3 regions of the Terrabacter sp. Soil811 genome follow, and region 2 is predicted to be linked to each of the others. Evidence: predicted binding sites of a transcription regulator. Region 2 holds the regulator's gene; each other region holds the start of a gene.

Evidence for each region. The regulator LexA, encoded in region 2, represses DNA repair genes until DNA is damaged. The targets are predictions, from matches to a motif close to TCGAACANNTGTTCGA.
Region 1: a site for LexA is predicted at 4,800-4,815, ahead of recA (recombinase RecA). Genes of this name have one in related genera too.
Region 3: a site for LexA is predicted at 4,552-4,567, ahead of ASH01_RS21405 (DUF6504 family protein). Genes of this name have one in related genera too.

The regions. Positions count from the first base shown of each region.
Region 1 is NZ_LMSX01000011.1:180,125-190,258, reverse strand. It holds gene ASH01_RS19935 (helix-turn-helix domain-containing protein) at 1-9, shown strand, start outside; gene ASH01_RS19930 (serine hydrolase) at 27-1,022, shown strand; gene ASH01_RS19925 (dipeptide epimerase) at 1,019-2,125, shown strand; gene ASH01_RS19920 (DUF3352 domain-containing protein) at 2,192-3,820, opposite strand; gene ASH01_RS19915 (DUF3046 domain-containing protein) at 3,977-4,225, shown strand; gene ASH01_RS19910 (O-acetyl-ADP-ribose deacetylase) at 4,225-4,773, shown strand; gene recA (recombinase RecA) at 4,993-6,042, shown strand; gene ASH01_RS19900 (regulatory protein RecX) at 6,420-6,962, shown strand; gene ASH01_RS19895 (YceI family protein) at 7,061-7,666, opposite strand; gene miaB (tRNA (N6-isopentenyl adenosine(37)-C2)-methylthiotransferase MiaB) at 7,870-9,435, shown strand; gene def (peptide deformylase) at 9,478-10,092, shown strand.
Region 2 is NZ_LMSX01000008.1:355,881-366,014, reverse strand. It holds gene ASH01_RS12220 (sensor histidine kinase) at 1-33, shown strand, start outside; gene ASH01_RS22510 (hypothetical protein) at 1-622, opposite strand, end outside; gene ASH01_RS12215 (alpha/beta hydrolase) at 619-2,361, opposite strand; gene ASH01_RS12210 (hypothetical protein) at 2,397-2,702, opposite strand; gene ASH01_RS12205 (LysM peptidoglycan-binding domain-containing protein) at 2,970-3,383, opposite strand; gene lexA (transcriptional repressor LexA) at 3,612-4,337, shown strand; gene ASH01_RS12195 (hypothetical protein) at 4,447-5,382, shown strand; gene ASH01_RS12190 (phosphotransferase) at 5,386-6,429, opposite strand; gene ASH01_RS12185 (Sir2 family NAD-dependent protein deacetylase) at 6,413-7,375, opposite strand; gene ASH01_RS12180 (LysR family transcriptional regulator) at 7,460-8,407, shown strand; gene ASH01_RS12175 (peroxidase-related enzyme) at 8,474-9,055, shown strand; gene ASH01_RS12170 (gamma-glutamyltransferase) at 9,052-10,134, shown strand, end outside.
Region 3 is NZ_LMSX01000013.1:75,238-85,371, forward strand. It holds gene ASH01_RS21395 (DNA polymerase III subunit alpha) at 1-3,420, opposite strand, end outside; gene ASH01_RS21400 (SAV_6107 family HEPN domain-containing protein) at 3,429-3,878, opposite strand; gene ASH01_RS21405 (DUF6504 family protein) at 3,910-4,344, opposite strand; gene ASH01_RS21410 (DUF4126 domain-containing protein) at 4,957-5,688, shown strand; gene ASH01_RS21415 (hypothetical protein) at 5,850-6,377, shown strand; gene ASH01_RS21420 (methylenetetrahydrofolate reductase) at 6,496-7,404, opposite strand; gene ASH01_RS21425 (polyprenyl synthetase family protein) at 7,499-8,605, shown strand; gene ASH01_RS21430 (Rv2175c family DNA-binding protein) at 8,679-9,077, opposite strand; gene ASH01_RS21435 (lytic transglycosylase domain-containing protein) at 9,351-10,134, shown strand, end outside.

The sequences.
Region 1 (10,134 bases), on a different contig from region 2:
GCTGCCTGATCGTCTACCGTGCTGGGGTGCCCAGCCCCTTCTCGGACCTCGACTCACGACTGGACCGGGCCGTCTCGGCCTCGGACCCCTCGGAAGCCACGAACCCCACGAACCCCTCGGACCCTGACGCGACGGTGTCGGTGTGGCTGGGAGACCTCGACGGACGGCCCCGCTACGAGCACGACGCGTTCGCGCCGCACTACGCCGCGTCCACGATGAAGCTCCCGCTCGTCATCGCGGCCTTCCGCCGCGTCGTGCGCGGCGAGCTCGACCTCGACGCGCCGGTCGCGGTGACCGGCACCTTCGCCTCGGTGCTCGACGGCTCCCCGTTCGACCTCGACGAGGCCGAGGACCAGGACCCGCAGACCTGGGCGGCGCTCGGCGGCACCCGCACGCTGGGAGAGCTGGCGGAGCAGGCCATCACCCACTCGAGCAACATCGCGACCAACCTGCTCGTCGACGTCGTCGGTCTCGACGAGGTCGCCGAGGTGCTGCGCATCGTCGGCTGCTCGCCGGCCACCGTGGTCGGGCGCGGCATCGAGGACGCCGTGGCCCGTCGAGCCGGCATCACCAACACCGTGACCGCCGCCGACCTCGGGCTCGTCATGGCCGCGGTCGGGCGCCGCGAGCCCGCGCTCGGTGGCGACGAGGTGCTGGCGCCCGTCGAGGCGATGCTGGCCCGGCAGGAGCACGTCGACCAGGCGCCGGCGGGCCTGCCCCCGGGCACCCCGACTGCGAGCAAGTCAGGCTGGATCCCGGGCGTCTCCCACGACGTCGCGCTCGTGCGGCCGGTGGGCGAGGAGCCGTTCGTCATCGCCGTCTGCACGACGATCGACCTCGACGAGACGGAGGCCGCCGTCTTCGTTGCCGGCATCGCCCGGGACGTCTGGCGTGCCGAGCACCCGACCGACGACCCGACCGACGACCCGACCGACGACCCGACCGAGCCCGTGACCGAGTCCGTGACCGAGTCCGTGACCGACCTCGCGGCGCAGCCGGGGTCCGAGGGGGAGCAGGCATGACGACCGTCGCGCGGGTCACGACGACGACCTCGTCCGTGCGGCTCCACACCCCGTTCGTCACGGCCCTGCGCCGCACCGAGACCACCGACACCGTCGTCGCGACGATCACCGACAGCGACGGCCGCACGGGTTGGGGCGAGGCGCCCCAGGTGTGGCAGGTGACGGGGGAGTCGCTCGCGAGCGCCACGGCGTGCATCGAGCAGATGCTCGCGCCTGCCGTCACGGGCCACCGGCTCGACGACCGCAGCGACCTCGCCGCTGCCGCTGCCGTCGTCCAGAGGTCCGTCGCCCGCAACTTCGGTGCCAAGGCCGCGGTCGACGCGGCCCTGCACGACCTCGTCGCCCAGGCGGAGGGCACGTCGGTGGCGGCGCTGCTCGCGACCCGGCCCGACGGCATACGCGAGGTGCTGACGACCGACGTCACCCTGTCGGCAGGTGCGGCTGACGCCCTCGCCGCCACGGCGCGCGCGCGCGTCTCCGACGGCTTCCGCACCCTGAAGATGAAGGTGGGCACCGACGCGAGCACCGATGTGCAGCGCGTCGCGGCGGTGCGCGACGCCGTCGGACCCGACGTCGGCATCCGGCTCGACGCCAACCAGGGGTGGACGCGCGAGGAGGCCGTCCAGGTCATCCGCGCACTCGAGGTCGCCGACCTCGGGGTCGAGTTCGTCGAGCAGCCGGTCGTGGCCGACGACGTCGAGGGCCTGGCCTGGGTGCGGGAGCGGGTCGGGCTGCCGGTCATGGCCGACGAGTCGTGCTACGGGCCCTACGACCTCGAACGGATCATCCGGCTCGGCGCGGCGGACCTCGTCAACGTCAAGCTCGCCAAGTGCGGATCGCTCACCGTGGGCCGCGACATGCTGCGCCGCGCCCACGACGTCGGCCTGCGCACCATCGTGGGCTCGATGATGGAGAGCCACGTCGGGGTCGGGGCCGCGGCAGCGCTCGTGGCTGCCGAACCGACGACCGAGGTGAGTGACCTCGACGCCGCATGGTGGTCGGTCACGTCACCCGTCGTGGGTGGAATCGCCTACTCGGGCAACCAGATCCGTGTGCCGATGACCGGCGGTCTCGGGATCAGCGGGTTCGTCCACCACGACTGACCCACCGCACACCGCACGCACGAAGGGCCCCGCCGGAGCGGGGCCCTTCGTGCGTGCGAGGTGGTGTCAGTCGCCCAGGACGCGCAACGTGAACGAGCCTTCACCGTTGCCGGTGTTGGTGGCGGTGAAGCCCACGGCACGCAGCGACTCGAGGAAGGACTTGGCCTCGCCGTGGACGTCGCCCTTGACGATGGCGTCGACCTTGTCGAGGTCGACGAAGAGCGTCGCCGTCGCGTTGCTGACGTCACCGACCGCGACCTTGAAGGTGTCGCTGTCGCCGAGCTTGCCGCCCGACTTGAGGTCGTCGGCGTAGTCGGGCGTCGTCGCCACGAAGACCTTGTCGCCCTCGACCTTGTGGGTCAGCACGTCGCCGCCGACGCCGACCGACTCCATGAGTCGGCCGACGAGCTCGTCGGCGCGCTTGGCGTCGCTCGAGACGACCTTGGCCCCGAGGACCGGAACGTCGCTCTTGAGGTCCTGCTCGGGCATGGCCAGGGTGAAGGAGCGGCCGAGCAGCACCTTGAGGTCGTCGGGCAGCTTGATGCCGAGCTGCTGCTCGACCATGCCGATCGGGTCGGACTCACCGTCGGCGGCGGCGAGGCTCTCGATCTGCTTCTTCAGCTGGGGCCACGCCGAGTCGAGCATCTGGTCGGCGCCGGAGACGTTGAAGGCAGCCATCGTGTTGGCCGGCAGCGAGGCCACCTCGCTGCCGTCGCCCTTGACGGACTTCGTCGCGTCGGCGCCGCGCACGACGCCGGCCATCTCGACGTAGTCGGCGTCGAAGCGCACCGCCGTCGCGAAGCGTCCCTTGGCCGAGGCCAGGGCCGTCGCGTCCATGCCGGTCGTGCCGCTGAACTTCTGGATCTCCTTCAGTCCCGTGCCCATGTCGAACCAGGCCGACAGGATGCCCTGCTCGCCGAGGGCCGCCATGTCGGCGGTGAAGTCGGCGTTCTGCGCGAGCGTGCCCTTGGCGGCAGCCGCGAGGGTGGCGTCGCCCACGCCGGGCGGCGTGACGATGGCGTAGCCGTCCTTCATCCGCAGCTCGGTGTCGGACCCGCCCTTGTCGCAGGCGAACAGCTTGGTCAGGGTGTCCTTGGCCGCGGACTCGTCCTTGACCTGGATCGCGATGGCGACGTTGGGCGCGTCCGCGGTGCCACCGGGACGGATCGCGGCGCCGACCCGGTCACCGAGCCAGGGCGCGATGTCCGTGTCGTAGCTGAACCTGGCGACGCAGTCGTTGCTCGCGTCCTTCGAGGCGAGCTGCCACAGCTGCTTGCGGGGGTCGTCGGCACCGAGCGTGTCCTTGACCTGGGGCAGCTTGCCCAAGAAGCGCACGGCGGCGATCTTCTGGCCGGCGGACGGGTCGATGTCGAGACGGACGTAGGCGTAGGCGTCGCCGGGCAGCACGTCAGCGGGCTGCGAACCGCCGCCGCTCAGCGTCTGGAAGGCGAAGGCGCCGGCGCCACCGAGGACGAGGGCGGTGACGACGCCACCGACGAGCAGACCCGTGCGCTTGCGGCCCCCGGACGTCGGCGGCTGCGGGTCGTCGGAGAGGGTGACCTCGCCGGGAACGGTCTCGGCCGCTCCGGCGGGCGTCGGGTAGGTGTAGGGCTGGCTCGCCCCGTGCGTGGGCTCGGTGGGCTCGGTGGGCTCGGTGGGCTCGGTGGGCTCGGTGGGCTCGGTGGGCTCGGTCATGGTGTGCTCCCCTGAAGAGTTCGGTGCGTCCTGCGGTTGCGCGCGGGACGAGAGGACGATACCGGCAGCGCCGGACGTCCGCGGCCGGTTGCGATAACGCTCCGACGACGGATTCGCGCGGAACGGTTCCGGTGCTCCGGGTGGCACACTGCAGTGGTGCGGATCAGCCACTTCTGGACCTTGATGGACGACGAGTTCGGCGCGGCGTATGCCGGGTCGCTCGCCCGTGACCACGTGCTGGGTGCGCTCGGCAACCGCACCGTCGTGCAGGCCCTCGCCGATGGCGAGGCGCCGCGTGCGGTGTGGGAAGCGCTGTGCGTCGACATGGACGTGCCACCGGAGCGACGTCTCGGACGTGACACCCGTGTCGCCCGGGGAGCCCAGGGCGGTCAGGCCGGTCGCTGATGCCGGCGTCGCTCGACCCCGGTCTGTCGCGGATCACGCTGCGGCACGGCGACATCACGAGCGACGCCTCGGCCGACGCCATCGTCAATGCCGCGAACCGGTCCCTGCTGGGCGGCGGCGGTGTCGACGGGGCGATCCACCGGGCAGCGGGGCCGGCTCTGCTCGCCGAGTGCCGGCTGCTCGGCGGGTGCGACACCGGCGACGCGAAGATCACCGGCGCCGGTCGGCTGCCCGTGCGGCACGTCATCCACACGGTCGGCCCGGTCTGGCGCGGGGGAGGTGACGGTGAGCCGGAGCTCCTGGCGAGCTGCTACGTGCGGTCGGTCGAGGTCGCCGACGCCGCCGACTGCGCGGTGCTCGCCTTCCCCGCCGTGTCGTGCGGGGTCTACGGCTACCCGCTCGACGCGGCGGCGGTGGTGTCGCTCGAGGCGCTGGCGGGAGCGCTCACGGTGCACGGCGGGGTGCGCGAGGCGCGGTTCTGGCTCTTCTCCGACACGGCCTACGCCGCGTTCGACCGGGCGCTGACGCGGCTGAGAGCGACACGCTGACCCGGGATCGGCGTGTCGTACGGACTTCGAACACCTGTTCGGTAGTGTTCTCCACAGGTCCTGCGCCACCACCCGCATCGTCCACAGGCCGTCTCGTGGATCCTCCCGATGTCGGCGCCGGCACCTAGCGTCTGACCCGACAGCGGACCTCGCAGCACGAGGCCGTGGCCCGGGTCGAAGGTAGACGACCGCAACGCAGACGGCAGATAGGTGACCGACATGGCTTCGGTGCAGGAAAAGGACAAGGACAAGGCCCTCTCCTCGGTGATGGGCCAGATCGAGAAGAGCTACGGCAAGGGTGCGGTGATGCGCCTCGGCGACGACATCCGTCCGCCCATCGAGGTGATCCCCACCGGATCGATCGCCCTCGACGTCGCTCTCGGCATCGGCGGTCTGCCGCGCGGACGCGTCGTCGAGATCTACGGCCCGGAGTCCTCGGGCAAGACGACCGTCGCGCTCCACGCGGTCGCCAACGCGCAGAAGGCCGGTGGCATCGCGGCGTTCATCGACGCCGAGCACGCGCTCGACCCGGACTACGCGAAGAAGCTCGGTGTCGACACCGACGCCCTGCTCGTGTCGCAGCCCGACACGGGCGAGCAGGCGCTCGAGATCGCCGACATGCTGATCCGCTCGGGTGCCATCGACATCATCGTCATCGACTCCGTGGCGGCCCTCGTGCCGCGCGCCGAGATCGAGGGTGAGATGGGCGACAGCCACGTGGGCCTGCAGGCGCGACTCATGAGCCAGGCGCTGCGCAAGCTCACCGGCGCCCTCAACAACACCGGCACCACGGCGATCTTCATCAACCAGCTCCGCGAGAAGATCGGCGTCATGTTCGGCTCGCCCGAGACGACGACCGGTGGCAAGGCGCTGAAGTTCTACGCCTCGGTCCGCCTCGACGTGCGTCGCATCGAGACCCTCAAGGACGGCACCGAGCCGGTCGGCAACCGCACCCGCGTCAAGGTCGTCAAGAACAAGGTCTCCCCGCCGTTCAAGCAGGCCGAGTTCGACATCCTCTACGGCCACGGCATCTCGCGTGAGGGCGGCCTCATCGACATGGGCGTCGAGCACGGCTTCGTCCGCAAGGCCGGTGCCTGGTACACCTATGACGGCGACCAGCTCGGCCAGGGCAAGGAGAACGCCCGCAACTTCCTCAAGGACAACCCCGACCTCGCCGACGAGATCGAGAAGAAGGTCAAGGAGAAGCTCGGCGTCGGGCCGCGCGTCGACCAGCCCGCCGAGGTCTCGGACGTGCCTGTCGACTTCTGATCATGGGTCTCTCCGAACAGGAGACCGCACGGGACCGTCTGGCTCGCGCCGCGGCCGCCCTGGCTGAGGCCGAGGGGGTGGCCGGGGTGCGAGCCGGCGGTGCGTCGGCGGAAGGCTCGGATGCAGGTTCGGGGGAGTCGGCGGCCGAGGCCGGTGCGAGCCGGTCCGTACTGCCGTGGTCCGTGCCCGTCCGCGCCGAGCCGACCGGGCATGAGAGCGCGCGGCCCGCGAGCACACGCATGACCCGATCCGACGGGTCGAGCCCGTCGGGAGGGTCCCGCGGCGGCGGGCGTTCGGGCCGGTCGGGCGGTGCCAGCGGCTCCGGCCGTCAGGGGCGCCGGTCTGCCAAACCGCGCTCCGGCTGGGGTTCCGCTGACGTGGGGGAGCGACCCGACTGGGCGCCCCCGCCGGAGGACGTCGAGACGGCCGTGCCCGAGGCCGATGCCGAGTCGGTGGCACGCGCGATCGTCCTGCGACAGCTGAGCATGGCGCCGCGCAGCCGTGCCCAGCTCGAGAAGAAGCTGCGCCAGCGCGGCTGCGAGGACGACGTGGCGGCAAAGGTCCTCGACCGGATGGCCGAGGTCGGTCTCATCGACGACGAGGCGTACGCCCAGATGCTCGTCCGCTCGAAGCAGTCGGACAAGGGCCTGGCCCGGCGCGCGCTCGCGCACGAGCTGCGCAAGCAGGGCATCGACCAGGAGATCGCCGACGAGGCGCTCGGTCAGGTGGGTGCCGGGGACGAGAGGCTTCGGGCCGAGCAGCTCGTGGCCAAGAAGCTGCGCTCGATGCGCGGGTTGGCTCCCGAGGTCCAGACCCGACGTCTGGCCGGGCTGCTCGCTCGCAAGGGCTACTCGGGGGAGGTCGCGTGGCCGATCATCCGCGACGCGGTCGACGGGCTGCCCGAGCACCGTCGTGACTGAGGAGCGTCGCGGTGCTCACGGCATGCCCTCCGGACACCACGAGGGGGTGAGGACCGTGTGGTCCTCACCCCCTTGGGTGTGCTGTGGTGCGGTGCTGCTCAGACCTCGGCGGGCACGTTGGCGATCGCGGAGACGTCGAACTCGAGCTTGACCTTCTCGCTGACGAGAACGCCACCGGTCTCGAGGGCCGCGTTGAAGGAGAGGTTCCACTCGGTGCGGTCGATGGTGACGTCACCCTCGAAGCCGACGCGCGTGTTGCCGAACGGGTCCTTGGCCGAGCCGGTCTCCTCGAAGGGGATCGTCACGGACTTGGTGACACCGTTGATGGTCAGGTCGCCGGTGATGTCCCACTCGGCGCCGTCGCGCTCGACGTTCGTCGAGACGAACGTGATCTGCGGGTAGGTGGCGATGTCGAAGAAGTCAGGGGTCTTGAGGTGACCGTCGCGCTGCTCGTTGCCCGTGGTGACGCTGGCGGCCTGGATCGTCACGGTGACCGAGGAGTTCGCCGGCGTCACGGTGTCGACGTGGGCCGAGCCCTCGAACTCGTCGAAGTGGCCGCGGACCTTCGTGACCATCGCGTGGCGGGCGGAGAAGCCGATGCGCGTGTGGCTCGGGTCGATGGTGTAGTCGCCGGAGATGTTCTCGACAGCGACCGAGGGGGTCTCGGAGACGGTCTCGTCCTTGGTGCGGTTGAACAGGCCCATGATGTGTCCTTCGGAGTAGGTTATTGAATCTTCAACAACTATGATTCACCCAAGTTGTTGAACTGTCAAGCAATGGGGTCAACAGGTCCACCGTCGCCCCTATTCCTTCGTCTCGCGCGCTGGGATCGAGGCCGGACCAGAGCGTCGACGGCGCCCGGCCGTGGGAGCGCGCTGCACGACGTACCCTTGTCGGTGCCATGACAATGCAGAACTTCGCGCCCACGCCCGAGGCCGCCACGACCGCGCCCGCCGGCTCGCCCCGCACCTACGACGTCCGCACCCACGGGTGCCAGATGAACGTCCACGACAGCGAGCGACTCGCCGGGCTGCTCGAGACGGCGGGCTACGTCGACCTCGCGAGCCTGCCGACCGGGGAGCGGCCGGAGGTCGCCGACGTCGTCGTCTTCAACACGTGCGCCGTGCGCGAGAACGCCGACAACAAGCTGTACGGCAACCTCGGTCAGCTGCGCCCGGCGAAGCAGAAGAACCCCGACATGCAGATCGCGGTCGGCGGCTGCATGGCCCAGAAGGACCGTGGCACCATCGTCCAGCGCGCGCCGTGGGTCGACGTCGTCTTCGGCACCCACAACATCGGGTCGTTGCCCGCCCTGCTCGACCGGGCGGCCCACAACAAGCGCGCCGAGGTCGAGATCCTCGAGAGCCTCGAGGTCTTCCCCTCGACCCTGCCGACCCGTCGGGACTCGGCCTACAGCGCCTGGGTCTCCATCTCGGTCGGCTGCAACAACACGTGCACCTTCTGCATCGTGCCGAGCCTGCGCGGCAAGGAGCAGGACCGTCGCCCCGGCGAGATCCTCGCCGAGATCGAGGCGCTCGTGGCCCAGGGCGTCGTCGAGGTGACCCTGCTCGGCCAGAACGTCAACACCTACGGCGTGGAGTTCGGCGACCGCCTCGCCTTCGGCAAGCTGCTGCGTGCCTGCGGCGAGATCGAGGGCCTCGAGCGCGTCCGCTTCACGAGCCCGCACCCGGCTGCTTTCACCGAGGACGTCATCCTCGCGATGGCCGAGACGCCCAACGTGATGCCCAGCCTGCACATGCCGCTCCAGTCCGGCTCGGACAAGGTGCTCAAGGACATGCGCCGTTCCTACCGGAGCACGAAGTTCCTCGGGATCATCGAGACCGTCCGCCAGCACATCCCGGACGCGGCGATCACGACCGACATCATCGTCGGCTTCCCCGGCGAGACCGAGGAGGACTTCCAGGGCACGCTCGACGTCGTCCGCGAGTCACGCTTCTCCAGCGCCTTCACCTTCCAGTACTCCATCCGGCCCGGCACCCCCGCTGCGACGATGGATGACCAGGTCCCCAAGGCCGTCGTGCAGGAGCGCTTCGAGCGACTCATCGCCCTGCAGGAGGAGCTCAGCTGGGCCGGCAACCGCGCCGTCGAGGGCCGTGAGGTCGAGGTGCTCGTCGCGCCGTCGGAGGGTCGCAAGGACGTCGAGACGAAGCGGCTGTCAGGGCGGGCCCGCGACAACCGGCTCGTCCACTTCGCCGTTCCCGAGGGCGCTGAGGTGCCCCGCCCCGGCGACATGGTCACCGTGAAGGTCACGTACGGCGCGCCGCACCACCTCGTGGCCGACTCGGGCCTCGAGGGCGGGACGTATGCCGTCCGGCGCACCCCCGGGGGTGACGCCTGGGCGGCGCTCCAGGACGCGCCGCAAGGCACGGGCAAGCCGGCCGTGAGCCTCGGCATGCCGTCCATCGGTCGACCGGCCGTCACCCCGGTGGCGTCGGGCTGCTCTGTCGTCTGAGCCGATTCGGGTCAGCGCGTCCCCACGTGCTTGACTTGGTGCATGAGTGTGCGCCCCATCGTCATCACCGGTGAGCCCGTCCTGCACCGGGCCGCCGCCCTCGTCACGGACTTCGACGACGAGCTCCGCACCCTCGTCGAGGACATGTACGAGACGAACGTCGCGGCCAACGGCGTCGGGCTCGCGGCACCCCAGATCGGCGTCGGGCTGCGGGTGTTCATCTGGAAGATGGCCAACGAGGACGGCGTCCCGGAGCAGGGACACGTCATCAACCCGACGGTGACCACCTCGAAGATCCCGCAGGAGCGCCCGAACCCCGACGAGGAGACCGAGGGCTGCCTCTCCGTGCCCGGTGAGGCCTTCCCGCTCAAGCGCGCCGACCGCGCCCACGTCATCGGTTTCGACATCGACGGCAACCGCGTCGAGTTCGACGCCTCCGGCTGGTTCGCCCGGTGCATGCAGCACGAGTACGACCACCTCAACGGCACGCTCTACGTCGACCGTCTCGACGACCGCCAGTCCAAGAAGGCCCGCAAGGCCGTCAAGCGCAACGGGTGGGGCAAGCCCGGCAGCTCGTGGCACCCGGGCGTCGACAAGGACCCCTTCGGTCACGACGAGGACGAGGTCGACGAGTACGCCGACGACCTCATCGGCTGAGCGCGCGCCCCTCGTGACGGACCCGCCCGGCCTCCGGTCCCG
Region 2 (10,134 bases):
CGGGACGAGCACGACGGTCCCGGCGGCGACTGACCGGACGTCGCGCCCGGGCGAGGACGACGAGCGCGACGAGAAACGCTGTCGGTGCCCTGACATCCATGAGGAGCACCTGCACGACCGTGGCGACGTAGGCCCCGAGGGCGGAACCGTCGTCGAGAGCGTCCCCGACGGAGAAGGCTCCTGAGCTCTCGGCGCTCACGAGCAGGGCGGCTCCGGCGAAGGTCGCCGCCTCGGCCAGAGCCGCGAAGGCGGCCCACCGCAACCGCGGCACGACGGACCCGGTCGTCCACGTCGGGCCTGTCGGGCGCGTCGGCAGGAGGGGGCCGCCCGTGTCGTCGACCTCCACGCCTGCGTCGACGAGCGGTTGCATCCCCGGCCGGGACAGCGCAACCGCCAGGACGACGCCGAAGCCGACGACGCCCAGCAGCGCAGTGGGCGACAACGCGTCCAGGGCACCGTCGCCGGCAGCCGTCCCGCCGTCGGTGATCCAGCCGACCGCGACGTAGGGCAGAGCCTGGAGCACCGCGAGCCACCCGCACGCCCACGCGACGAGGCGGTCGCGTCGGGCGGACCCGGCCATCCCGTTGAACAAGCGGGTCGGGTCGTCGTCGAACGAGGTCACGGGACGAGCCTCGGCCAGCGCAGGGGGTCGGTCCCGAGGCTCGGTCCGGTCGTCGTGCACGCCCTCTCGTCGATGCCCTGGAAGACCCGCAGGTCGGGACGACCGGCCGCCACGGCGACGAGGTTGCGCGCGCTGTCGGTGCCGGCCCGGAGGTAGTCGGAGTGACCGGCGGAGGTGCGACGGACGTCGACGAAGTCGGATCGTGGGTGGAGCCAGTGGTTGCAGCCGGTCCCGGTCTGCTTGAGGGCGAAGGTCGAGAGCCGGCTCGCGCCCACGACGTCCGCCGGCGCCGTGCCGTGCACCATCCAGCCGTAGGCGAACACATCGTCCCCGACCGCGCCGAGGACGTTGAGGGAGCCGGGTTTGAGGGCGGTGTGCGCCACGTCCGAGAACGGCAGGCCGGGCGCACCGAAGACGGCGACGTCGTCGATCGCACTCGTGCGAAGCGAGGCCTGGCCGGCGAGAGTGCCGCCGTAGGAGTGGGCCCAGACCGTCTGGTGGGCCGGACGGTCACGGGAGGCCTCGACACCGGTCACGAAGTCGGCCAGCGCGCCGGCGTTGTCGCGGGCCAGCTTGCCGTTGAGGACGTTCCGGTCGACCGACGTGATGATCTCGTGGACCTGCGGCGCGTCGTAGCCCATCCACGTCACGAGTGCGACGTCCTCACCCTGCGCCACCGCCTTGGCCTCCGAACGCATCCGCACGAAGGTGTCGTCGTAGCGCCGGAGATCGGCCCCGACCATGGTCGACAGGCCGCCGACGAACGTGACGACGTGCTCGGCCCGGTCGACGTCGCCGATCGCGACGGCCGCCTTGACGTCGGGTCCGTTCGCGTCGACGAGGAGCAGACGCCGGGGTCCACCGTCGCGACGCCCGAGCACGTCGCGCACCGCCTGCAGGGCCGCCACGTGCTCGGCCGAACGGGTGCGTTCGGCGGCATTGCTCGCAGACGCCGCCCGCTGCGCCTCCCGCTCGCGGGTCCAGGCAGCCTGCTCCGCTCGGCCGAGCAGGACGAGGTTGGCCTCGTGGCGAGCTGCGGCCGGCACCCCGTCGCGACGACCCACCCAGTCCGGCCGCTCACGGATGGCGCGGCGTCGCTCCTCGTCGGTCAGGGACCGCCACCAGGCGGCCGAGGCGAACACCTGACGGCCGACCCCGGCACTCGTCGAAGGTCCCGCCGGCGGAGGTGGCAGCTGCGGGACCAGCTGCGCGGCAGTCCCCGGAGACGCCGTCGCGCCACGGGCAGCGGTCAGCAGCCCTCGCCACAGCTCGTCGTCGGTCTGGCTCGCGGCCTGTCGGGCCCGCGCCAGACAGGCGTGCACCTCGACCCTCAACAGCTCGTCGAGCCGTGCCCGGTGCGCCTCGCCGGCAAGGTCTCCGAGCGACGCCCGCACGGGAAGGAAGAGCCGACCCTCGCCGTCGACCCAGGCGCCCTCGTCGGCGGCCCGACGGTCGGCGCGACCGACGAGCTCGAGCGCCGACTGCAGACGTGCCGCGGCGTGCCCGACCGCGTGACCGGTCACCGCGATGCTCCCCGCGAGCCGTCCGAGGCCGGCGACGACGAGGCCGTAGCGGTCGGCGGCCGCCGAGGAGGCCGCGCCCGACCAGCGCGGCGCGGCGGAGCGACGCCACAGCACGAGCTCCGCGAGTCCGAGGACCCGGAGGCGATGCTCCTCGAGGCGCCGGCCCACCTCGAGCAGGGACTGCGGTCGGCAGGCCCGGACGTCGGCGACGGTCATGGTCAGCGGAGCACCGGCACCCGCCACACCAGGTCTCATGGGGTGCCGCCGGACGACGACGACCGCAGGGCCTGCCGGGACGCCTGCTCGACGGCGTCGTAGGTGTCGGCGGCCGTGGCGAGGCAGCGGCCCAGCTCGCGCAGCTCCCAGCGGGTCCCGGCCAGCCGCGCCTCCCACGCCGCAGCGACCTGGCCGAGCCCGCCGGCGACACGACCACCGGGGATCGCCCCACCGAGTGGCCGCAGCTCGTCGCCGATCCTCAGCCGCTGCACCCGCGCGAGCACCTCGCCGACCGAGGCGGCGTCGTCGCGCAGCGCGTCGGTGTCCACGTCGTAGCGCATCCCCTGCTCCCTTCCGAGGACAGCCACGCTAGGCAAGGCGTCCGAGGACTCGAGCCCGTCATCCACAGGGGTCGGGAACGGCAGGTGCGGGCACAGCAGGACGCCGCACCCCCGTCAGGGGTGCGGCGTCCGGGGCAGGAACGGCGGGGTCGAAGCGCCGCTACCGCCAGCCGCTGAAGGTGGAGCCAACGCGGCGGATCGGAAGGGCCGGGACGGGCGCAGCCGGACACACGGCATACGTCCCCGGCCGGCCCAGGAGGCCCCGGGTCAGCGACCCGGGACGACGAGCTGCTGGCCGGCGTGGATCGAGGTGGTGCTGAGCGCGTTGGCGATCTGCAGCTCGACGACACCCTCGGCCGCGGTCAGCTCAGGCAGCTCGCGGGCGGCGATGCCCGACAGGGTCTGGCCGGACCGGACCGTGATCGTGCGCGGCTCGCCCGTGGCCGACGCGAGCTGACCGGCGAGTCCGACGCCGAGGAGGGAGACGACGCCCGCGACGAGGAGCGTCACGACGAGGCGACCGAAACGCGTCAGGCGCATCGGCGGCCTCGCGGCACGCACCGCACGAGCGGCCTCCGGCCCGGTGGGGACGAGGACGAGACGGGGCCGACCGGTCGGCTGCGACCGCGCGGGCTCCTCGGTGTGCGGCTGACGAACGGCCTCGAGGACGATGGCGCTCATGGTGACCTCCCCTTGCTCCTGATCTGGCGAACACGTGTTCGATAGAACGTCTGTACGAGTTGTAGCACGTATGTTCGATGAAGTCGAGACACGCATCGAACAGGTGTTTGGCAACTGTGTTCGAACTGCGTAGTCTTTCCTCACACCACAGACCTCACCAGCCACCACTGACACTGGCCGCACACCCAGCGTCACGACGCGGACTGACGAGCCGACGAAGGGGACACCATGGGCGTGACCGAGCTTCCCGATCGCGAGACCGGCGACGGTCTCACCGTCCGCCAGCGGCGGGTGCTCGAGGTCATCCGCAACTCCGTCGACCGGCGCGGCTACCCGCCGAGCATGCGCGAGATCGGCGACGCCGTCGGCCTCGCCAGCCCGTCGAGCGTCTCCCACCAGCTCAATGCCCTGGTCGCCAAGGGCTACCTGCGCCGCGACCCCAACCGGCCGCGGGCCCTCGAGGTCGTCTCGCCCGATGCGAAGGCCGAGGAGCTCGGCTACCGCGGCGGTGACCCGACCGCGCCGCGTCCGCGGGGCGACCACTACGACACCGAGACCGACTCGGGCGACGCCCGCCCCGAGGCGTCCTACGTCCCGGTGCTCGGCCAGATCGCGGCGGGCGTGCCGATCACGGCCGAGGAGGTCGTCGAGGACGTCTTCCCGCTGCCGCGGCAGCTCGTCGGCGAGGGTGACCTCTTCCTGCTCAAGGTCAACGGCGACTCGATGGTCGAGGCCGCGATCTGCGACGGTGACTGGGTCGTCGTGCGCCAGCAGCAGCACGCCGAGAACGGCGACGTCGTGGCCGCGATGCTCGACAACGAGGCGACGGTCAAGACGTTCAAGCGCACCGACGGGCACGTGTGGCTCATGCCGCACAACCCCGACTTCTCGCCCATCGACGGCGACCACGCGACGATCCTCGGCAAGGTCACGGCGGTCCTGCGCCGGCTCTGACGTCGCCCCGCTCCCCCACCCGACGACGTATGCCGTCGGCGCCCTCCGCGCCGGCGGCATCGTCGCGTCCGGGAGGCGTATCGGACGCGACGGCGCGAGACTCTGACTCGTGAGTCCTGCGAAGGAGACCGCCACGGCACCCGGCCGCACCCGCGACGTCGTCTTCACCTACCGCTACCTGCGCGGCGCGATGATCGCCCTGCTCCTCATGCTGCTCCTCTCGGTCGGCTACCAGTGGTGGTGGGAGACCGACCACTCGTGCTGGCTCGGCTCGATCAGCGCGTACTACTACACGCCGGCGCGGACCGTCTTCGTCGGCTCGCTGTGCGCGCTCGGGGCCAGCCTCATCGCCTACAAGGGGCACTCGCCCGAGGAGGACGTGCTGCTCAACTTCTCGGGCTTCATGGCCTTCGTCGTCGCCATGGTCCCGACGGTGCCGGACGGGCGGTGCGGGCCGAACGCGTACACCCAGACCCCGGCCGAGATCGCCGCGGCCGTGCGCAACAACATCTGGTCCCTCGTCGTCGTCGCCGTCCTCGCGGCCCTCGTGGCCGCCTGGCTCAGGCGCGGCGCGATGACGCGCGACCCGTCCGACCGGCCCACGGTGCGCTCGGCGGTCGTCTCGGCCGTCTGCGGTCTGGTGCTGCTCGCGGAGCTCACCCTCTTCCTCGTGCTGCGCGACCGGTTCATCGCACTGAGCCACGGCATAGCCGCGGGCACCATGGTGGCCGGGGTGATCGCCGTCATGGGCTTCAGCGCGCTGCGCGCCGAGGAGCGCCACCAGGGCACCGCCGGTGGCACCGGCGCGAGCGGAACGGTCTACAAGCGCATCTACATCGCGATCGCGGTCGCCCTGGCCGTCGCCCTGGGAGCGACGGTGCTGGCGGCCCTGACGGTGCGCGGCTTCGACCACCTGATCCTCATCGCCGAGGTCATCATCATCGTGCTCTTCGCCGCCTACTGGGGCGTGCAGACCAAGGAGCTGTGGGACCTGCGCGAGGCCGATGGCGCCGAGGCGCGTTCGGCTCGATCGGTGGCCGAATAGCCTTCAGGACAGCGGCGGCTCGTCACCGAGAGCGCCGAGCCACCACGTGCCGGCGTCGCCGTGCTCGACCGCCTCCTCCGGCGTCAGGGTCGCGGTGACCCGGAGCCACGACTCGGCGCGCCCGAGCCGCCCGAGCCGCAGCGCGGACGGCAGGGCCGAGCGCAGTGCAGCGACCGGGACGACGTCGCCCCAGACCTCGAGCGCGGCGTCCGCCACCCGCCTCAGCCGACGGTCGTCCGGGGTGGCGCCGAAGCGGTGGAGCAGCACGTTGAGCGGGACGAAGAGCGCGGACAGCGGGTGCGCGAGCACGGCATCACCGAAGTCGAAGAAGCGCATCCCGTGCGCCGTCGCGAAGACGTTGCTGGCGTGGAGGTCGTTGTGCACGAGGCTCTCCCGCAGGCCGAGACCCCCCACGTCGTCGGCCCACGCCGTGACCGCCGGCAGCAGCGCACGCAACCGGTGCGCGACGTCGTCGGCCATGCGGCGCGGGTCGTCCGGGGCCAGGGCCGTCAGGGACGCGACCCTCGCCTCGACGTAGGCCGCCGACTCGGCCGGAGGCAGGGCCGTGATGCCCGCGCCGAGGAGGTCCGCCTCGTGGCCGACGAGCTCGCGCTGGAGGTGCATCGCCTCGGCGGCGACCCGGCACCAGGCGTCGACGTCGTCGTCCGCGACCGTCAGAGAAAAGACCGGCCCCTGGTCGGGCACGAGGTGCAGGCCACGCTCGACGTCGGCCGCGGCGACCGGGACGACCCGGTGCGGCGACAGGCGGTCGAGCACGACGAGCAGGGCCGCTTCGAACGACTGGTGCGGGCAGTTCTGCTTGGCCCAGTAGGTGGCGCCGTCGGATGTGACACCGCGCCACACCGTCGACCAGGGGCGTTGGTGCACCGCGTCGAGCGACACGAGGTCGGTGCCGAGACCGCCCAGGACTCCACCGACCCACTCGCGCAGCTCGGCCTCGAACGCGCCGGACGTCCAGCGGACCGACGGGCCGTCACCGGACTCCGGGAGGGCGGCATACCAAGGCAGTTCAGTGCCCGAGGGCATCGCGCAGCTCCGTCAGCGTCGGGCCGAGAGGTGCGTGGAGGCGCAGCGTCGCCTCGGCGTCGCCGCGCGTCGCCGACCGCGTGACGATCGCGACGGGCACGTCGCGCTGGTGCGCGCGACGGACGAAGCGGTAGCCACTCATGACCGACAGCGACGACCCGAGCACGAGGACGGCGCCGGCACTCTCAACGAGGGAGAAGCACTGCTCGACGACGGCCTTGGGCACCGACTCGCCGAAGAAGACGACGTCGGGCTTGACGGTGTCGTGGCCGCAGACGAGGCAGCGCGGGGCGTGGAAGGACTCGACGAGTGCGTCGGCGAGCACGATGTCACCGTCGGGCCGCACCTGCTCACCCCACTGCGAGCCCACCACGTGCGCCGCCTCCTCGAAGCGGTCCATGAAGCCGGGGTTGGCCTCGGTCATCCTCTCGTGCAGGCCGATTCGCGAGGTGTACTCGCCGCACGTGAGACAGACGGCGCGGTCGAGGGACCCGTGCAGCTCGATGACGTCCGTCGCGCCCGAGACCTGGTGCAGGCCGTCGACGTTCTGGGTGATGATCGGCCCGACGTAGCCCGCACGTTGCAGGTCGGTGACGACGCGGTGCCCCTCGTTGGGCGCGGCGGCGTTGAAGCGCTGCCAGCCGATGTAGCTGCGAGCCCAGTAGCGCCGACGGGCCTCGCTCGACCCCGCGAACTCCCCGTACGTCATCGGCTCGACCCGACGGGTCCCGTCGGGCCCGCGGTAGTCGGGGATGCCCGACTCGGTCGAGAGCCCCGCACCCGAGAGCACGACGACGCCGCCGCCACTGACGAGGTCGACGAGGTCGTCGAAGGTGCCGAGGTCGTGCGTCTGGAGCGGCAGGGTGCGCGAGGTGGAGAGCCGGGTCGTCGCCGGGGTGACCGCGGCGGCCGTCGACTGCGGTGGTATGCCGTTCGGCTGCTGCACCCGGCAAGCCTACGTGCCGCTCCGGGACCATGCTCGACCGACTGGATACAGCAGGATTCCATAATCATCGGTTATGATGAGGACATGATCGATGCTGCCGGCCTGCGGGTCATGAAAGCCATTGCCGACGAGGGAAGCTTCACGAGCGCTGCCAACGCGCTGGGCTTCACCCAACCGGCCATCTCGCAGATGGTCCGCCGACTCGAGCAGCGCACCGGGACCGTTCTCGTCGAGCGCTACGGGCGCCAGGTCCGCCTCACCGAGGCCGGTCAGGTGCTCGCCCGCCACGCCGTCGGTGTCCTCGCCGCCCTAGACGCGGCCGAGGAGGAGATCACCGCGATCGCCGGCCTGCGCGCCGGACGGGTCCGCCTCCAGGCCTTCCCCAGCTCGTCGGCCACGCTCGTGCCCCGGACGCTCGCCATCCTCAAGGCCCGCCACCCCGACATCACCGTCACCTTCACCGAGGCCGAGCCGCCCGAGTCGCTCGCGGCCCTGCGCAACGGCGACTGCGACGTCGCGGTCGCCTTCGCCTACGAGGGTGGCGACCTCGGTGAGCTCGAGGAGGACCTCTCGCTCCTCGTGACCCGCCGGCTCATGGACGACGAGGTGCGTCTTGTCGTCCCCGGCACGCACCCGCACGCGGGCGACGCGGCCGCCTCGCTCGCCGACTTCTCGGGCGAGGAGTGGATCGCCGGCTGCCCCCGCTGTCGGGGCCACCTCCTGTCGCTCGCCGACACCGCCGGCTTCCGGCCCAACGTGGCGTTCGAGACCGAGGACTACGTCGCCCAGCTCGGGCTCGTCACGGCCGGGCTGGGCGTGGCCCTCGTGCCGGACCTCATCCTCAACGCCGCCAAGCACGACGACGTCGCGACCCTGCCGCTCTCCCCTGCGTCGCGCCGCCAGATCCTCGCCGTGACGACTCCCGACCTGCAGCGCGTGCCTGCCGTCGCCGCTGCCCTCGACGCACTGTGCGAGGCGGCCGGCGCCGACCCGAAGGCCTCCACCGCCGAGCTCGTCGGCGCCAAGACCTGACGGCTGGGTCGCCGCGTGAGGGCGCGCCACGGGCGCTCGGCCCCCACGCGGCATACGGTGGGCCTCATGGGTGACCGCGAGCGCATCTCGTACCTGGCCGTGCCCGAGCGCGACGACGTCCCGGAGGGCGTGAGCCGCCTCTGGGACAAGGCACAGGAGACCGTCGGCTTCGTGCCCAACGTCTTCCGCGCTCAGGCGGTCAACGGCGAACAGTTCCTCGCGTGGTGGGGCTACTTCAACCTCCTCGTCAACAAGGAGGGGCACCTGAGCAACGCCGACCGCGAGCTGCTGGCCGTCGTCGTCAGCAGCGTCAACCGGTGCACGTACTGCGAGGTGAGCCACGGCGCAGCCCTCCGGGAACACACCGGAGACCCCGTGACCGCCGACCTCGTCGCCTCGAACTGGCGGCAGGCAGGGCTTGCCCGCCGTGAGTACGCGATGGCCTCCTACGCCGAGAAGCTGACCCTCCATCCCGCCGAGGTCACCGAGGCCGACCTCGCCCCACTGCGAGCCGTGGGACTCGACGACCACCAGGTGGTCGAGCTCGTCCAGGTCGTCGGGATGTTCAACCTCACCAACCGGGTGTCGACGGCGCTGGGGTTCGTGCCGAACTCGGAGTACCACTCGAGCGGCAGAGCGACCTCATGAGCCGGGTGGCGCTCGCCGCTCCGGGTCCGGCGGCCCTGCAGGCCGGGCTCGAGGTGGCAGCCGAGGGCGGAAACGCCGTCGATGCGGCAATCGCCGCGTCCCTGGCGGCCATGAGCACCGAGCCCGGGGTCGTCAGCCTGATGGGTGGCGCCTTCGTCAACGTGTGGCTCGCCGGCGACGACCCCGTCGTCATCGACGGCAACGTCGAGATGCCCGGCCGGGGACTGGACCGGTCGGCCTTCGGCCACGGCGTTCGGCAGGTCCCCACCGACTACGGCGGCGGGGTGACGATCGGTGCGGGGCACGCTGCGGTCGCGAACTCCGGTGCCGTGCAGGCACTCTCAGCCGCCAGGGACCGCTTCGGGAAGGTGCCGTGGCGGCGGCTCGTGGAGCCGTCGGCCCGCACCTGTCGCGACGGGTACCTGGTCGGCGCAGCCGCCGCCCTCTACCTCGGCATCGTCCGCGACACGCTCTTCGGCCACGACCCCGAGGCCCACGCCCTCGTGACAGGAGCCGACGGCGGACCGCTCGAGCCGGGCGAGACCTCCCTCAACGTCGACCTCGCCGACATCTTGGACCTCCTTGCGGCACAAGGAGCCTCGCTCTTCACGACCGGCGCCGTCGGGCGCGTTCTCGTCGAGGACATGGCCGCGAACGGTGGGTTGATCACGATGGCCGACCTCACGGCATACGAGGCCGTGGTGCGTGCACCCACGATGCGGACCGTCGGCTCCTGGCACATCGCCCTCAACCCGCCGCCCTCCGTGGGCGGCCCGATGCTCGCCGCCATGCTCGGCCAGCTGGCGCGGCACGAGGACTGGACGTGGGCCGAGGTCATCGAGATCCAGCGCCGGGTCCTCGCCTACCGCCTCTCCGTCCACGACAGGTCCCTCGACCTCGACGCCGACGGCCACGCCCTCCTCGAGGCAGTGGAGCGACACGGGCTGGCGGGGCTTCCCACCTCGGCGTCCACCGCTCACGTCTCCGCCGTGGACGAGCACGGGAACGCGTGTGCCATCACGATGTCGTGCGGATACGGCGCCGGCATGGTGATCCCCGGCACCGGCATCCTGCTCAAC
Region 3 (10,134 bases), on a different contig from region 2:
GAGCGCGTCGAGCAGCGGGCCGTAGAAGTCGACGACGTGACCGCTCGCGTCGAGGCCGAGCACCTCGAGCTCGGCCCGGACCCGCTCCGGGCCGGTCATCTCCGGCAGGCCGCTCGTCGCGGAGAGCCGCGGCGTGTCGCCGAGGTCGAGCGTCAGCTGGGTCGCGATCTGCTCGGGCGCCCTGGCGGAGCCCTGCGACTGGGCGGCGGCGAGGGCCCGGATGTCTCCCGTGGCGGAGACGGACGTGACGCGACCCCGTGAGGAGCCCGGTCCCGACGACCGGCTCGCGGCCGAGACCCGATGGGAGGAGCGGCGTGACGACCGCTGCGAGGAGGACCAGCGGTCGAGCTCGGCGACGTGGAGCAGCAGGTCGCGCCGGGTGACCCGGCCACGACGGCCGAGGCCGCCCCGCGCCCGGCCCACGACCCCGGACCCGCTCTCGTCGAGACGGGACGGACCACCGAGGTCGATGTCGTGCAACGAGTCGAATCCCCCTGCGAGCACGAGCTTCTCGGCGACGGGCCGCGACACGTGGGCACGCTGCCAGAAGTCGGAGAGGCTGGAGTAGGGCTGTCCGGCGACGATCTGCGCGACCTCGGCCTCGCTGATGCCGTGGACGTCGGCGAGCGACAGCCGGATGGCTTCGCCGCCGTCGTCGGTGCGTTCGAAGCGGTAGGCGCCGGTCGAGACGTTGACGTCGAGCCCGAGGATCGCGATGCCGAAGGTGCGGGCGTCGTCGAGGATGAGGCGCTTGGGGTACATCCCGGGGTCGTGGGTGAGCACCCCTGCGAGAAAGGCTGCCGGGTGGTGCGTCTTGAGCCAGGCCGACTGGTAGGTGGGCAGCGCGAAGGCCGCGGCGTGCGCCTTGCAGAACCCGAACGAGGCGAACGCCTTGAGGACCTCCCAGATCTTGTCGGCGACCTCGGGCGCGTAGCCGCGGTCGCGGGCCGCGGGTCGCCACCACGCCTCGATCCGCTTCTGCCCGTCGGGCGTGCCGAGCGTGCGGCGCACCTCGTCGGCCTGGGCGAGGGTCACCCCGGTGGTCTCGGCGACGATCATGAGCACCTGCTCGTGGAAGACGACGACGCCCTCGGTCTCCTCGAGCGCGGGGACGAGCGACGGGTGGAGGTAGGACGGGTCCTTCCACCCCTGCCTCGCGTTGAGGAACGGGATGATCATGTCGCTCTTGACCGGGCCGGGCCGGAAGAGCGAGATGTCGATGATGAGGTCGTCGAAGGTGCGCGGCCCGAACTTGCCGATGAGCTCGCGTTGTCCGGGGCTCTCGATCTGGAAGCAGCCGAGGGTCTTCGTCGAGCGGACGAGCTCGAAGGTCGGCTCGTCGTCGAAGGGCACCTGCGACTCGTCGTCGAGGTCGACGTGGTCGCCGTCGACGCGTTCGACCTCCTCGATCGCGTGCGCCATCGCGGACTGCATCCGGATGCCGAGGACGTCGAGCTTGAGCAGCCCCATCTCCTCGACGTCGTCCTTGTCGAACTGGCTCATCGGGAAGCCGAGCCAGCTCGCCTCGACGGGGGTGCGGTCGAGCAGGACGGAGTCGGACAGCACGACCCCGCACGGGTGCAGCGCGATGTGCCGGGGCAGGCCGTCGAGGCGCTCGACGATGTCGAACATCAGCTGCAGGCGCGGCACGTCGAGGCCGCTCGCCCGGAGCTCGGGCAGCTCGGCCAGGGCGTTGCGGACGTTGCGGGCGGCGATGTGCGGGAAGGCCTTGGCCATGGCGTCGACCTCGGGCGGCGGGAGCCCGAGCGCGGCCCCGGCGTCGCGGATCGCGTGGCGCACCCGGTAGGTGTCCATCATCGAGACGCACGTGACCCGGTCGCCGCCGAAGTGGTCGAGGATGCGCTCGTAGATCTCGGTGCGCCGGGCCGACTCGACGTCGATGTCGATGTCGGGCAGCTCGGCCCGCAGCGGCGAGCAGAAGCGCTCCATGAGCAGCCCGTGCCGCATCGGGTCGACGCCGGAGATGCCGAGGAGGTAGTTGACGAGCGACCCGGCCCCGGACCCGCGGGCGGCGACCCGCACGCCCATCTCGCGGATGAGGTCGCAGACCTGGGCGACGGTGAGGAAGTACGTCGCGTAGCCGAGCGTCTCGATGACGCCGAGCTCGTCCTCGAGACGGTCGCTGACGGCGACGAGCTCGCTCTCGGTGCGGCCGGGGTAGCGGGTCGGGATGGACTCGCGGCACCGTCGCGCGAGGACGCGGTGCGGGTTGGTGCCGGGCCGGATGCCGAGGACACCCGGCTCGGGCAGGTGGACCGAGCCGATGCCGAGGTCGGCCCGTGGGTCCTGGACGCACTCGGCGGCGAGCGCCGTCGTGCGGGCGAGCAGCTCGCGGGCCTGCTCGCGGGCCAGCGACCCGCCGCCGACGAGCCCCGGGCCGGAGACCTGGACGACGTCGAGGGCGAGCGCGTGCATGAGGGGCGTCGGCGAGAGGTGCCCGGCCGTCGTGACGCGGTCGAGGTGGCGCGCGTCGAGCGCGACGAGCCGCCGGGCGGCGTCGAGGACGTCGACGATGGCGGCGTCCTGCGGGTCGGCGTGGCGCACCGCGGCCGTGATGATGCTCGGCACGCCGACCTCGCGGGCGAGCGCGAGCATGCGTCCGGCCTGGCCGAGGCTGCCGGGCTGGTGCTCGGGCCCGCCGTGGCACACGACCTCGACGACGACGGCGCCCCGCGGCAGCAGCGCGACCCAGCGCTCGAGCGCCGCCCGGGCGTGGTCGCGTCGCTTGGCGAGCACCGCACGACCGACGTCGGAGTCGGGCCCGAGGAGCACGACGAGCGGGGACGGCCCACCGTCCGCCCCCGATGGCGTAGGCCGTCCGCCTCGTCCGTCGGGTCGACCCCGGCCCTCGGGCCGGCCGGGCCCGTCGTCCTCCGCTGCGGACGGGACGGGCGGGGCGGGCAGCAGGCGCGCGTGCTCGGCGACGAGGGCCGCGGACGTGACCGGGTTGCCGCGCTCGCCGTGCAGGTGGGTCGCGGTGACGAGGCGACAGAGCGCCGCCCACCCGGCACCCGGGGCGAGGCCGGTGCTGCTGCCCCGGGCCAGCACCGTGACCCGCGGGAGCCGCGGGTCGACGAGGGCGCCGCCACGGACCGGGGTGCGCACGGGACGGCTGCGCTGGCGCTCGGGGCGCTCGGGGCCGAGGGCGAGATCGACGCCGAGGACCGGCGCGACGTCGTGCTCCATGCAGGAGCGGACGAACTTCACGGCGCCGTAGAGCCCGTCGCGGTCGGTCAGGGCGAGCGCCGGCTGCCCGAACGCCGCGGCACGCTCGACGAGCTGGTGCGGCTTGGCCGTGCCGTAGCGCATGGAGTAGCCGGACGCGACGTGCAGGTGCACGAAGCTCTCGGTGCTGCCGGCCGCGCTGCTCGTGCGGCCGCTGGTGATGGTGGTGGTCATGCCGGTCGTCACCCGCTCGCCCGGCTCCTCGAGACCGGGGTGATCGACTGCGGCAGCGGGATCGTCGCAGGGACACCGAGGAGGTCCTGGACGATCTCGAGGAACATCTCGGCCTGGCGCAGCAGGTCGTCGGACTCGCGTGCGCTGATGTGACCGCCGCGGTCGATGACCGACCGGTGCGCCGAGCAGGCGGCGAAGAAGGCGGCCCACTCCCCCAGCTCCGGGGCCACCCCGGGCAGCACCTGCCACACGCTGCGCGGTCGCGAACGTGGCGACGGCACGGTGCGGGCGGCGACGAGGGCCGCGGCGGCGCGCAGGGCTCCGAGGTGGGCGTCGCGATAGCGCTCGGACGCGTCGCTCGTGCGGCACGCGGTCTCGAGGGTGGTCCGGCCCCGCTCGAGCAGGTCGAGCACGGCGACCGAGATGGGTGGGCGGCGCAGGTCGTGGGCGGTGGTCATGGTGGTTCCTCTCCTCTCTCGTCTCATGGGCTCAGTCGGCGACCCGGACGAGCGACCAGTGGTCGCCGCGCGGGGACTCGTCGTGGGCGAGGTCGTAGACCCCGGGCGTGAACGACCATCCCGGGCTCGCCTCGACGCGCCAGACGTGCTGCTCGCTCGCCGCGGCGACGAGCGTCTCGCCGGGACGGACCTGCGCCTCGTCGGCCTCGAGCGCGTCGTGCCACCAGGCCCGCCGCTCGCGCCACTGGGCGAGGACGCCACGGACGACGTAGAGGCGCCCGCGCCAGATGAACGCCTCGGGCGGCGCCTCGAGGGACCCGGCCTCGGAACCCGAGGGTCCCGACGACCCGGAGTCCCGTGAGGACCTCGAGGACCCGGGCGGACGGGTCGACCTTCCGACCGGACCACCGGAGCGGCCCACGACGGACTGCTCCTGCTGCTCCCGCTCGCGCACTCTCACCTGCACGGCATCACTGAACCTGCGCACCACGACACGTCTCCCTCGGACACGTCGAGGCCGGACATCACGACCCAGACCACCCGCGCCCCACACGAGCGGTCCGACACCAACCGACGACTTGAACTGACAACTGACTGAAACTGACTGAAACTGACTGACTCGGACACCGGCTCGGACCTCACCTCCCGGGCACCTCACCCGAAGAGACGACGTTCGAACACCTGTTCGATACTCGAAGCCTAACCCCTGGCGCCGACAGCCTGTCAAGACGGTCCGCGGGTCACGTCCACGCGATCCCGGGCCGCCGCAGCCGACCTCTCCGCACGCGTCCGTTTCGCCCCGCTCCGGACCGATCTGAGTACCCGTGCTCAGGTCCGTGCGGCGTCCCCGGCGACAGAGTGATGGCGCGGGTTCGGTCCGCGAACGGAGGGGCGCAGGGGTCCTGTCCGCTCACGGATCGGGCCCGTTCCGCTGCCCCCTCCCGCCGCCTGCAGCGCGCCCCGTTGCGCCACCCCCGGGAATACGGGAGCGTCAGGGACGTTGGACCTGGGCTCGGCCGACCGGTCGGGCCACAGCCGCACCGGCGCACCGCGACCGGCGCACGACCGAAGGGGTGTCGTGGGCGCCGAGCTCATCCCCATGGCCTTCACCACCGGGTGGGGCAGCGGCATCAACGCGTACGCCGTCGTGCTCGTCCTCGGTCTGGCCGACAAGATCTTCAACCTGAGCCAGATCCCGAACGCCCTGGCTCGCACCGACGTGCTCATCGGGGCGGGCGTCCTCTTCGTCGTCGAGATGCTCGCCGACAAGATCCCCTACGTCGACTCCGCCTGGGACTCCGTGCACACCGTCGTCAGACCGGCCGTGGGGGCGACGATCGGCTACCTCATCGGCCACGACACGGCGAGCCTCGACGCCGCCGTGGGCGCGGCGACCGGTGGTGTCACGGCCCTCATCTCGCACGGGATCAAGGCCGGGCTGCGCGCTGCCGTCAACACCTCCCCCGAGCCGGCGAGCAACGTCCTCGTCAGCACCACCGAGGACGTGACCGTCACGGGCGTCACCGCCCTCGCCATCGCGCACCCGTGGTGGGCCGCGGCCATCGCCCTGCTCTTCCTCGTGCTCGGCGCGTTCCTCGTCTACAAGCTGGCCGCACGCATCCGCCGCTACAAGCGCCGCTACGACGCGTGGGGCGAACGCGTCGGCATCGCCGTGCCCTCCGAGCGCCGGGAGCGCCGGGAGCGCCGGGAGCGCCGGGAGCGCCGGGAGCGCCGCGGGACCGCTGCGCCACCGCCGCCGTCGGCCCGGGCCGACGAGCGTCTCGAGCGACCCTTCGACCAGGAGACCTGACCGCCCGGCCCGGTGAGCGCCGGCCACCCCCGGACCTGGGCCCCCACAGGTCCGCAGACCTCTCACAGGACCTCCCCACCCTGACGAGGGTGGGGACACAGGGCTGTTGCCGACGGTGGACACAGCTGGCACGAGGCCAGCCCATCGAAGGAGTGGAACGCATGAAGAACAAGACCATCGCGCTGGCAGGCGCCGGCATCGTGGCCGCGTCGGCGCTCGCGCTCGGCGGGGCCGCCCTCGCGAGCGCGGACGAGACGGGTGCCACCGGCACCGCCACCAGCTACGGCCAGCTCGGCGAGGGCCCCCAGGCCAACGGCAACACCAACGGCAACACCGACCCGAGCAAGCCGATGCGCTCCGACGAGACGCTGCTCACTGGCGACGTCGCCGCCAAGGTGACGGCGGCCGCCAAGGCCAAGGAGCCGACCGCGACGATCGAGCGCGTCGAGACCGACTCGGACGGCGTCTACGAGGCGCACATGGTGCGCACCGACGGCACCCACATCACGGTGCAGGTCGACGCGTCCTTCGCCGTGACGGCCGTCCAGGAGGGCGGACCTGGCGGGTCGGGCGGACCCGGCGGCCGTGGCGGTGACCACGACGGCGACGGCCCCCAGGGCCAGTCGGGCCAGCAGGGCGAGGCCCCGGCCTCCCCCAACGGCACCGCCACCCCGTCGAGCACCACCTGACCGACCCGGTCCACGCACCGGACGGCCGGCCCTTCCCTGGGGGCCGGTCGTCCTCGTGTCGTCGGGCTGGCCGCACCTGCCGCCGGTGGGCCCCTCGTCCTCCGAGTCTCCGCGCCGGTCAGAGGTTGCCGAAGACCTCGAGCGTCGCCGACGACCGGTTCATCGTGATGAAGTGGATCCCGGGAGCACCCTCGTCGAGCAGGCGGCGCGACGACTCCGTGGCGATCGCCATGCCCTCGGCCCGGACCCCGGCGGCGTCGTCGCCGTGCCGCTCGAGACGGTCGGTGACCGCCGTCGGCATCGGCTGCCCCGCGAGCTGCGCCATGCGCACCACCTGACGGGCGTTGGTGATCGGCATGATCGCCGGGACGACGGGCAGACGCGACCCGCGCCGGGCGAGCTCGTCGCGCAGCCGGAGGTAGTGGTCGACGTCGAAGACCATCTGGGTGATGGCGAACTCGGCGCCGGCGCGCTCCTTGCGGATCAGGGTCTCTGCGTCCTCGCTGATGTCGCCCGACTCGGGGTGGCCGTCGGGGAAGGCCGCGACACCGACGGTGAAGTCGCCGAGCCCCCGGACCAGCGCGACGAGCTCGTCGGCATGGTCGAGGCCCTCGGGGTGCGCCACCCACGGCTGGCCGAGGCCGCCCTGGGGGTCACCGCGCAGGGCCAGGATGTTGCGGACCCCCGCGGCGGCATACGACCCGACGATGCCGCGCAGCTCGGCGACGGAGTGCCCGACGCACGTCAGGTGCGCCATGGGCGTCAGCGAGGTCGCCTCGAGGACGCGCTGGGTGAGCCGGACGGTGCGGTCGCGGGTGCCGCCGCCGGCGCCGTAGGTGATCGAGACGAAGCTCGGCGACACCTTCTCGAGGCGTCGGATGGCGTCCCAGAGCTGCGCCTCGGACGCGTCGTCCTTGGGCGGGAAGAACTCGAAGCTGTACGTCGGGGTGTCGGCCTCGATCATCGCCGGGATGGACCGCGTGAACCGCTCCGCCCGCGCCATCGAGGATGCCGTGCCGTGTGCCATGCCGCACACCATAAGCCGCGCGCGTCCGCGGTGTCCGGGCTGTTCACGGGCCCACCCGCGCGCCGCGTAGGCTGACCCCGATTCCCGCGACTCGATGGAGGACCCCGTGCAGACCCCCACCGACCTCGACGTGCTGCGCCGTCGGGTGCAGCAGGCGATCGACGGGCAGATCGCCGGGGCCACGCAGTCGCTGGCCGCGATCGGCGAGGAGACAGCCCCGCTCGTCGCGGCCGTGTCCGGCCTGCTGACCGGCGGCAAGGGTCTGCGCGCCGGCTTCCTCTACTGGGGCTACCGCGCCGCAGGTGGCGCCGACTCCGACGCGCTCGTGCGCCTGGCCGCGAGCATGGAGTTCTTCCAGGGCGCCGCCCTGCTCCACGACGACGTCATGGACCGCAGCGACACGCGACGGGGTATGCCATCCGCGCACCGTGCCGTCGCCTCGCTGCACCAGGCGCGTGGCTGGGCGGGTGACGCCGACCGCTTCGGCGAGGGCACCGCGATCCTCGCGGGCGACCTGTGCCTCACGTGGTGCGACGAGCTCTACGCGACGTGCGGCCTGCCCGCCGACGAGCTGGCCCGCGGCCGTCAGCTCTTCGACTCGATGCGCACGCAGCTCATGGGCGGCCAGTTCCTCGACCTGCTCGAGTCCGCCCGCGGCTGGGACGGGCTCGACCTCGACGCCCGGGTCGCCTCGGCGCGCAAGGTGATCCGCTTCAAGAGCGCGAAGTACACCATCGAGCACCCGCTGCTCATCGGGGCGCTCGTCGGCGGCGCGCCGGACGGGTCGCTCGCCCCCCTGTCGGACTACGGGCTCGCCCTCGGGGAGGCGTTCCAGCTGCGCGACGACCTGCTCGGCGTCTTCGGCGACCCCGAGGCCACCGGCAAGCCCGCGGGTGACGACCTGCGCGAGGGCAAGCGCACCGTGCTCGTGGCCCACGCCCTCGACGCGGCGTCCGACACCGACCGTGACACGGTCGAGAGCCTCCTCGGGCGCGACGACCTCGAGCTTGCCGGCGTCGAGGCGATCCGCAGGGTGCTGCTCGACACCGGGGCGGTCGACCGGGTCGAGAGCCTCATCGCGACCCTGGCCGACGAGGCCTGCCGCGCCGTCGACCGGGCCCGGGCGACGGGCTCCTACGACACGTCGGCGCTCGACGTCCTCGAGGCGCTCGTCGCGGTCTCGACGGCCCGCCGGTCCTGACGACCCGGCCGGACGGCATACGCCCTCGGCCCGTCAGGACGCGTCAGGACGCGCCAGGACGCATCAGTACGCGTCAGAAGGCGAGCTCCTGCGCCCGGCGCCGGATCTCGGTCTTGTGACCGGCCAGCATGGCGTCGATGGGAGCGCCCTCGACGGGCAGCGTCTCGTCGGGGGTGTGCAGCCACTCGATGATCTCGTCGTCGTCCATGCCACCGTCGGCGAGCACGGTGAAGGTCCCGCGCAGCTCGGGCCGCGGGCCGGTCTCGTCGAAGAACTTCGCCGGGATCGCGACGACGCGCCGCTCACCGATGCGGGCAGCGAGCACCTCGCGGTCGGCGATGAGCTGGCGCACCTGCGACAGCTGGAGACCGAACCGCTCGGCGGCGTCGGGAACGGTCAGCCACTCCCCGACGAGCGACTCGAGGTCACGGGTGGTGGGCACGTCGGGCTGCTGCTCAGGGGTCTCGCTCACAGGACGAGAGTCTGCCACCGTCCCGACCGGTCCGCGCACACCGCCGACCGAGGCGTGCTGGAGCAGACCGGGACGAATTACACGGGTGTATTTATACTTTAGTGCTCAATTATGCGCTATCGTCACAGGCGCCACTCCGCTCACAAGCGTCACACAGCACCTCACAACACCGCAGCAGCATCACAACACCCTCCAGTACCTCACCGAACCCCTTCCGAACGCCCCTCCACGCTTCTCGAACTCAGCTCGGGCTCCAGGAAAGGACTCCACCCCATGCCCTTCGCCGACGTCGCCGCGCTCGCGCTACCCGCACACGCCGCCGTGGCCCCCGTGGCCGCCACCCCGTGGAAGACCGTCACGGTCCGCCCGGGTGACACGATCTGGCACCTCGCCCTCGCCAACCACACGACCGTCCAGGCGATCGTCGAGAAGAACCGGCTCACCGCACGCGGATCGGTGATCCACCCGGGGCAGAAGCTCCTCGTGCCCGGTCGCCCCTCGGCGACCCCGGCCCGGTCCGCCGCGTCGACGGCGGCCACCGTCCGCCCCGCGAGCACGACCGCCACCGTCATCCACGTCGTGCGCGCGGGCGAGACGATGAGCGGGATCGCCAAGCGCTACGGGGTCTCGCTGACCAAGCTCCTCGCCACGAACCGGCTCCCCAACGCAGGACTCATCTTCGTCGGGCAGCGGATCAGCGTGCCGGGTGCGAAGGCGCCGGCCACCCCGACGCCGTCGGCGCCCAAGCCCTCCACCCCGACGCCCTCGAAGCCGGCGACGGGACCGACGACCCCGAGCGGTGCCGGCACGATCTACGTCGTCAAGGCGGGCGACAGCATGAGCGTCATCGCACAGCGCTACGGCGTCTCGCTGACCAAGCTGCTCGCGGCCAACAAGCTGGCCGACGCGGGCCGCATCTACGTGGGCCAGAAGATCGTCATCCCCGGCACCGTCTCGGCCCCCGCGCCCACGACACCGGCCCCCGCCCCGGCCCCCGCGCCGGGCTACCAGTACCCCAGCAAGACCGCGCAGGCCGTCGCCGAGAGCAAGGCGAAGC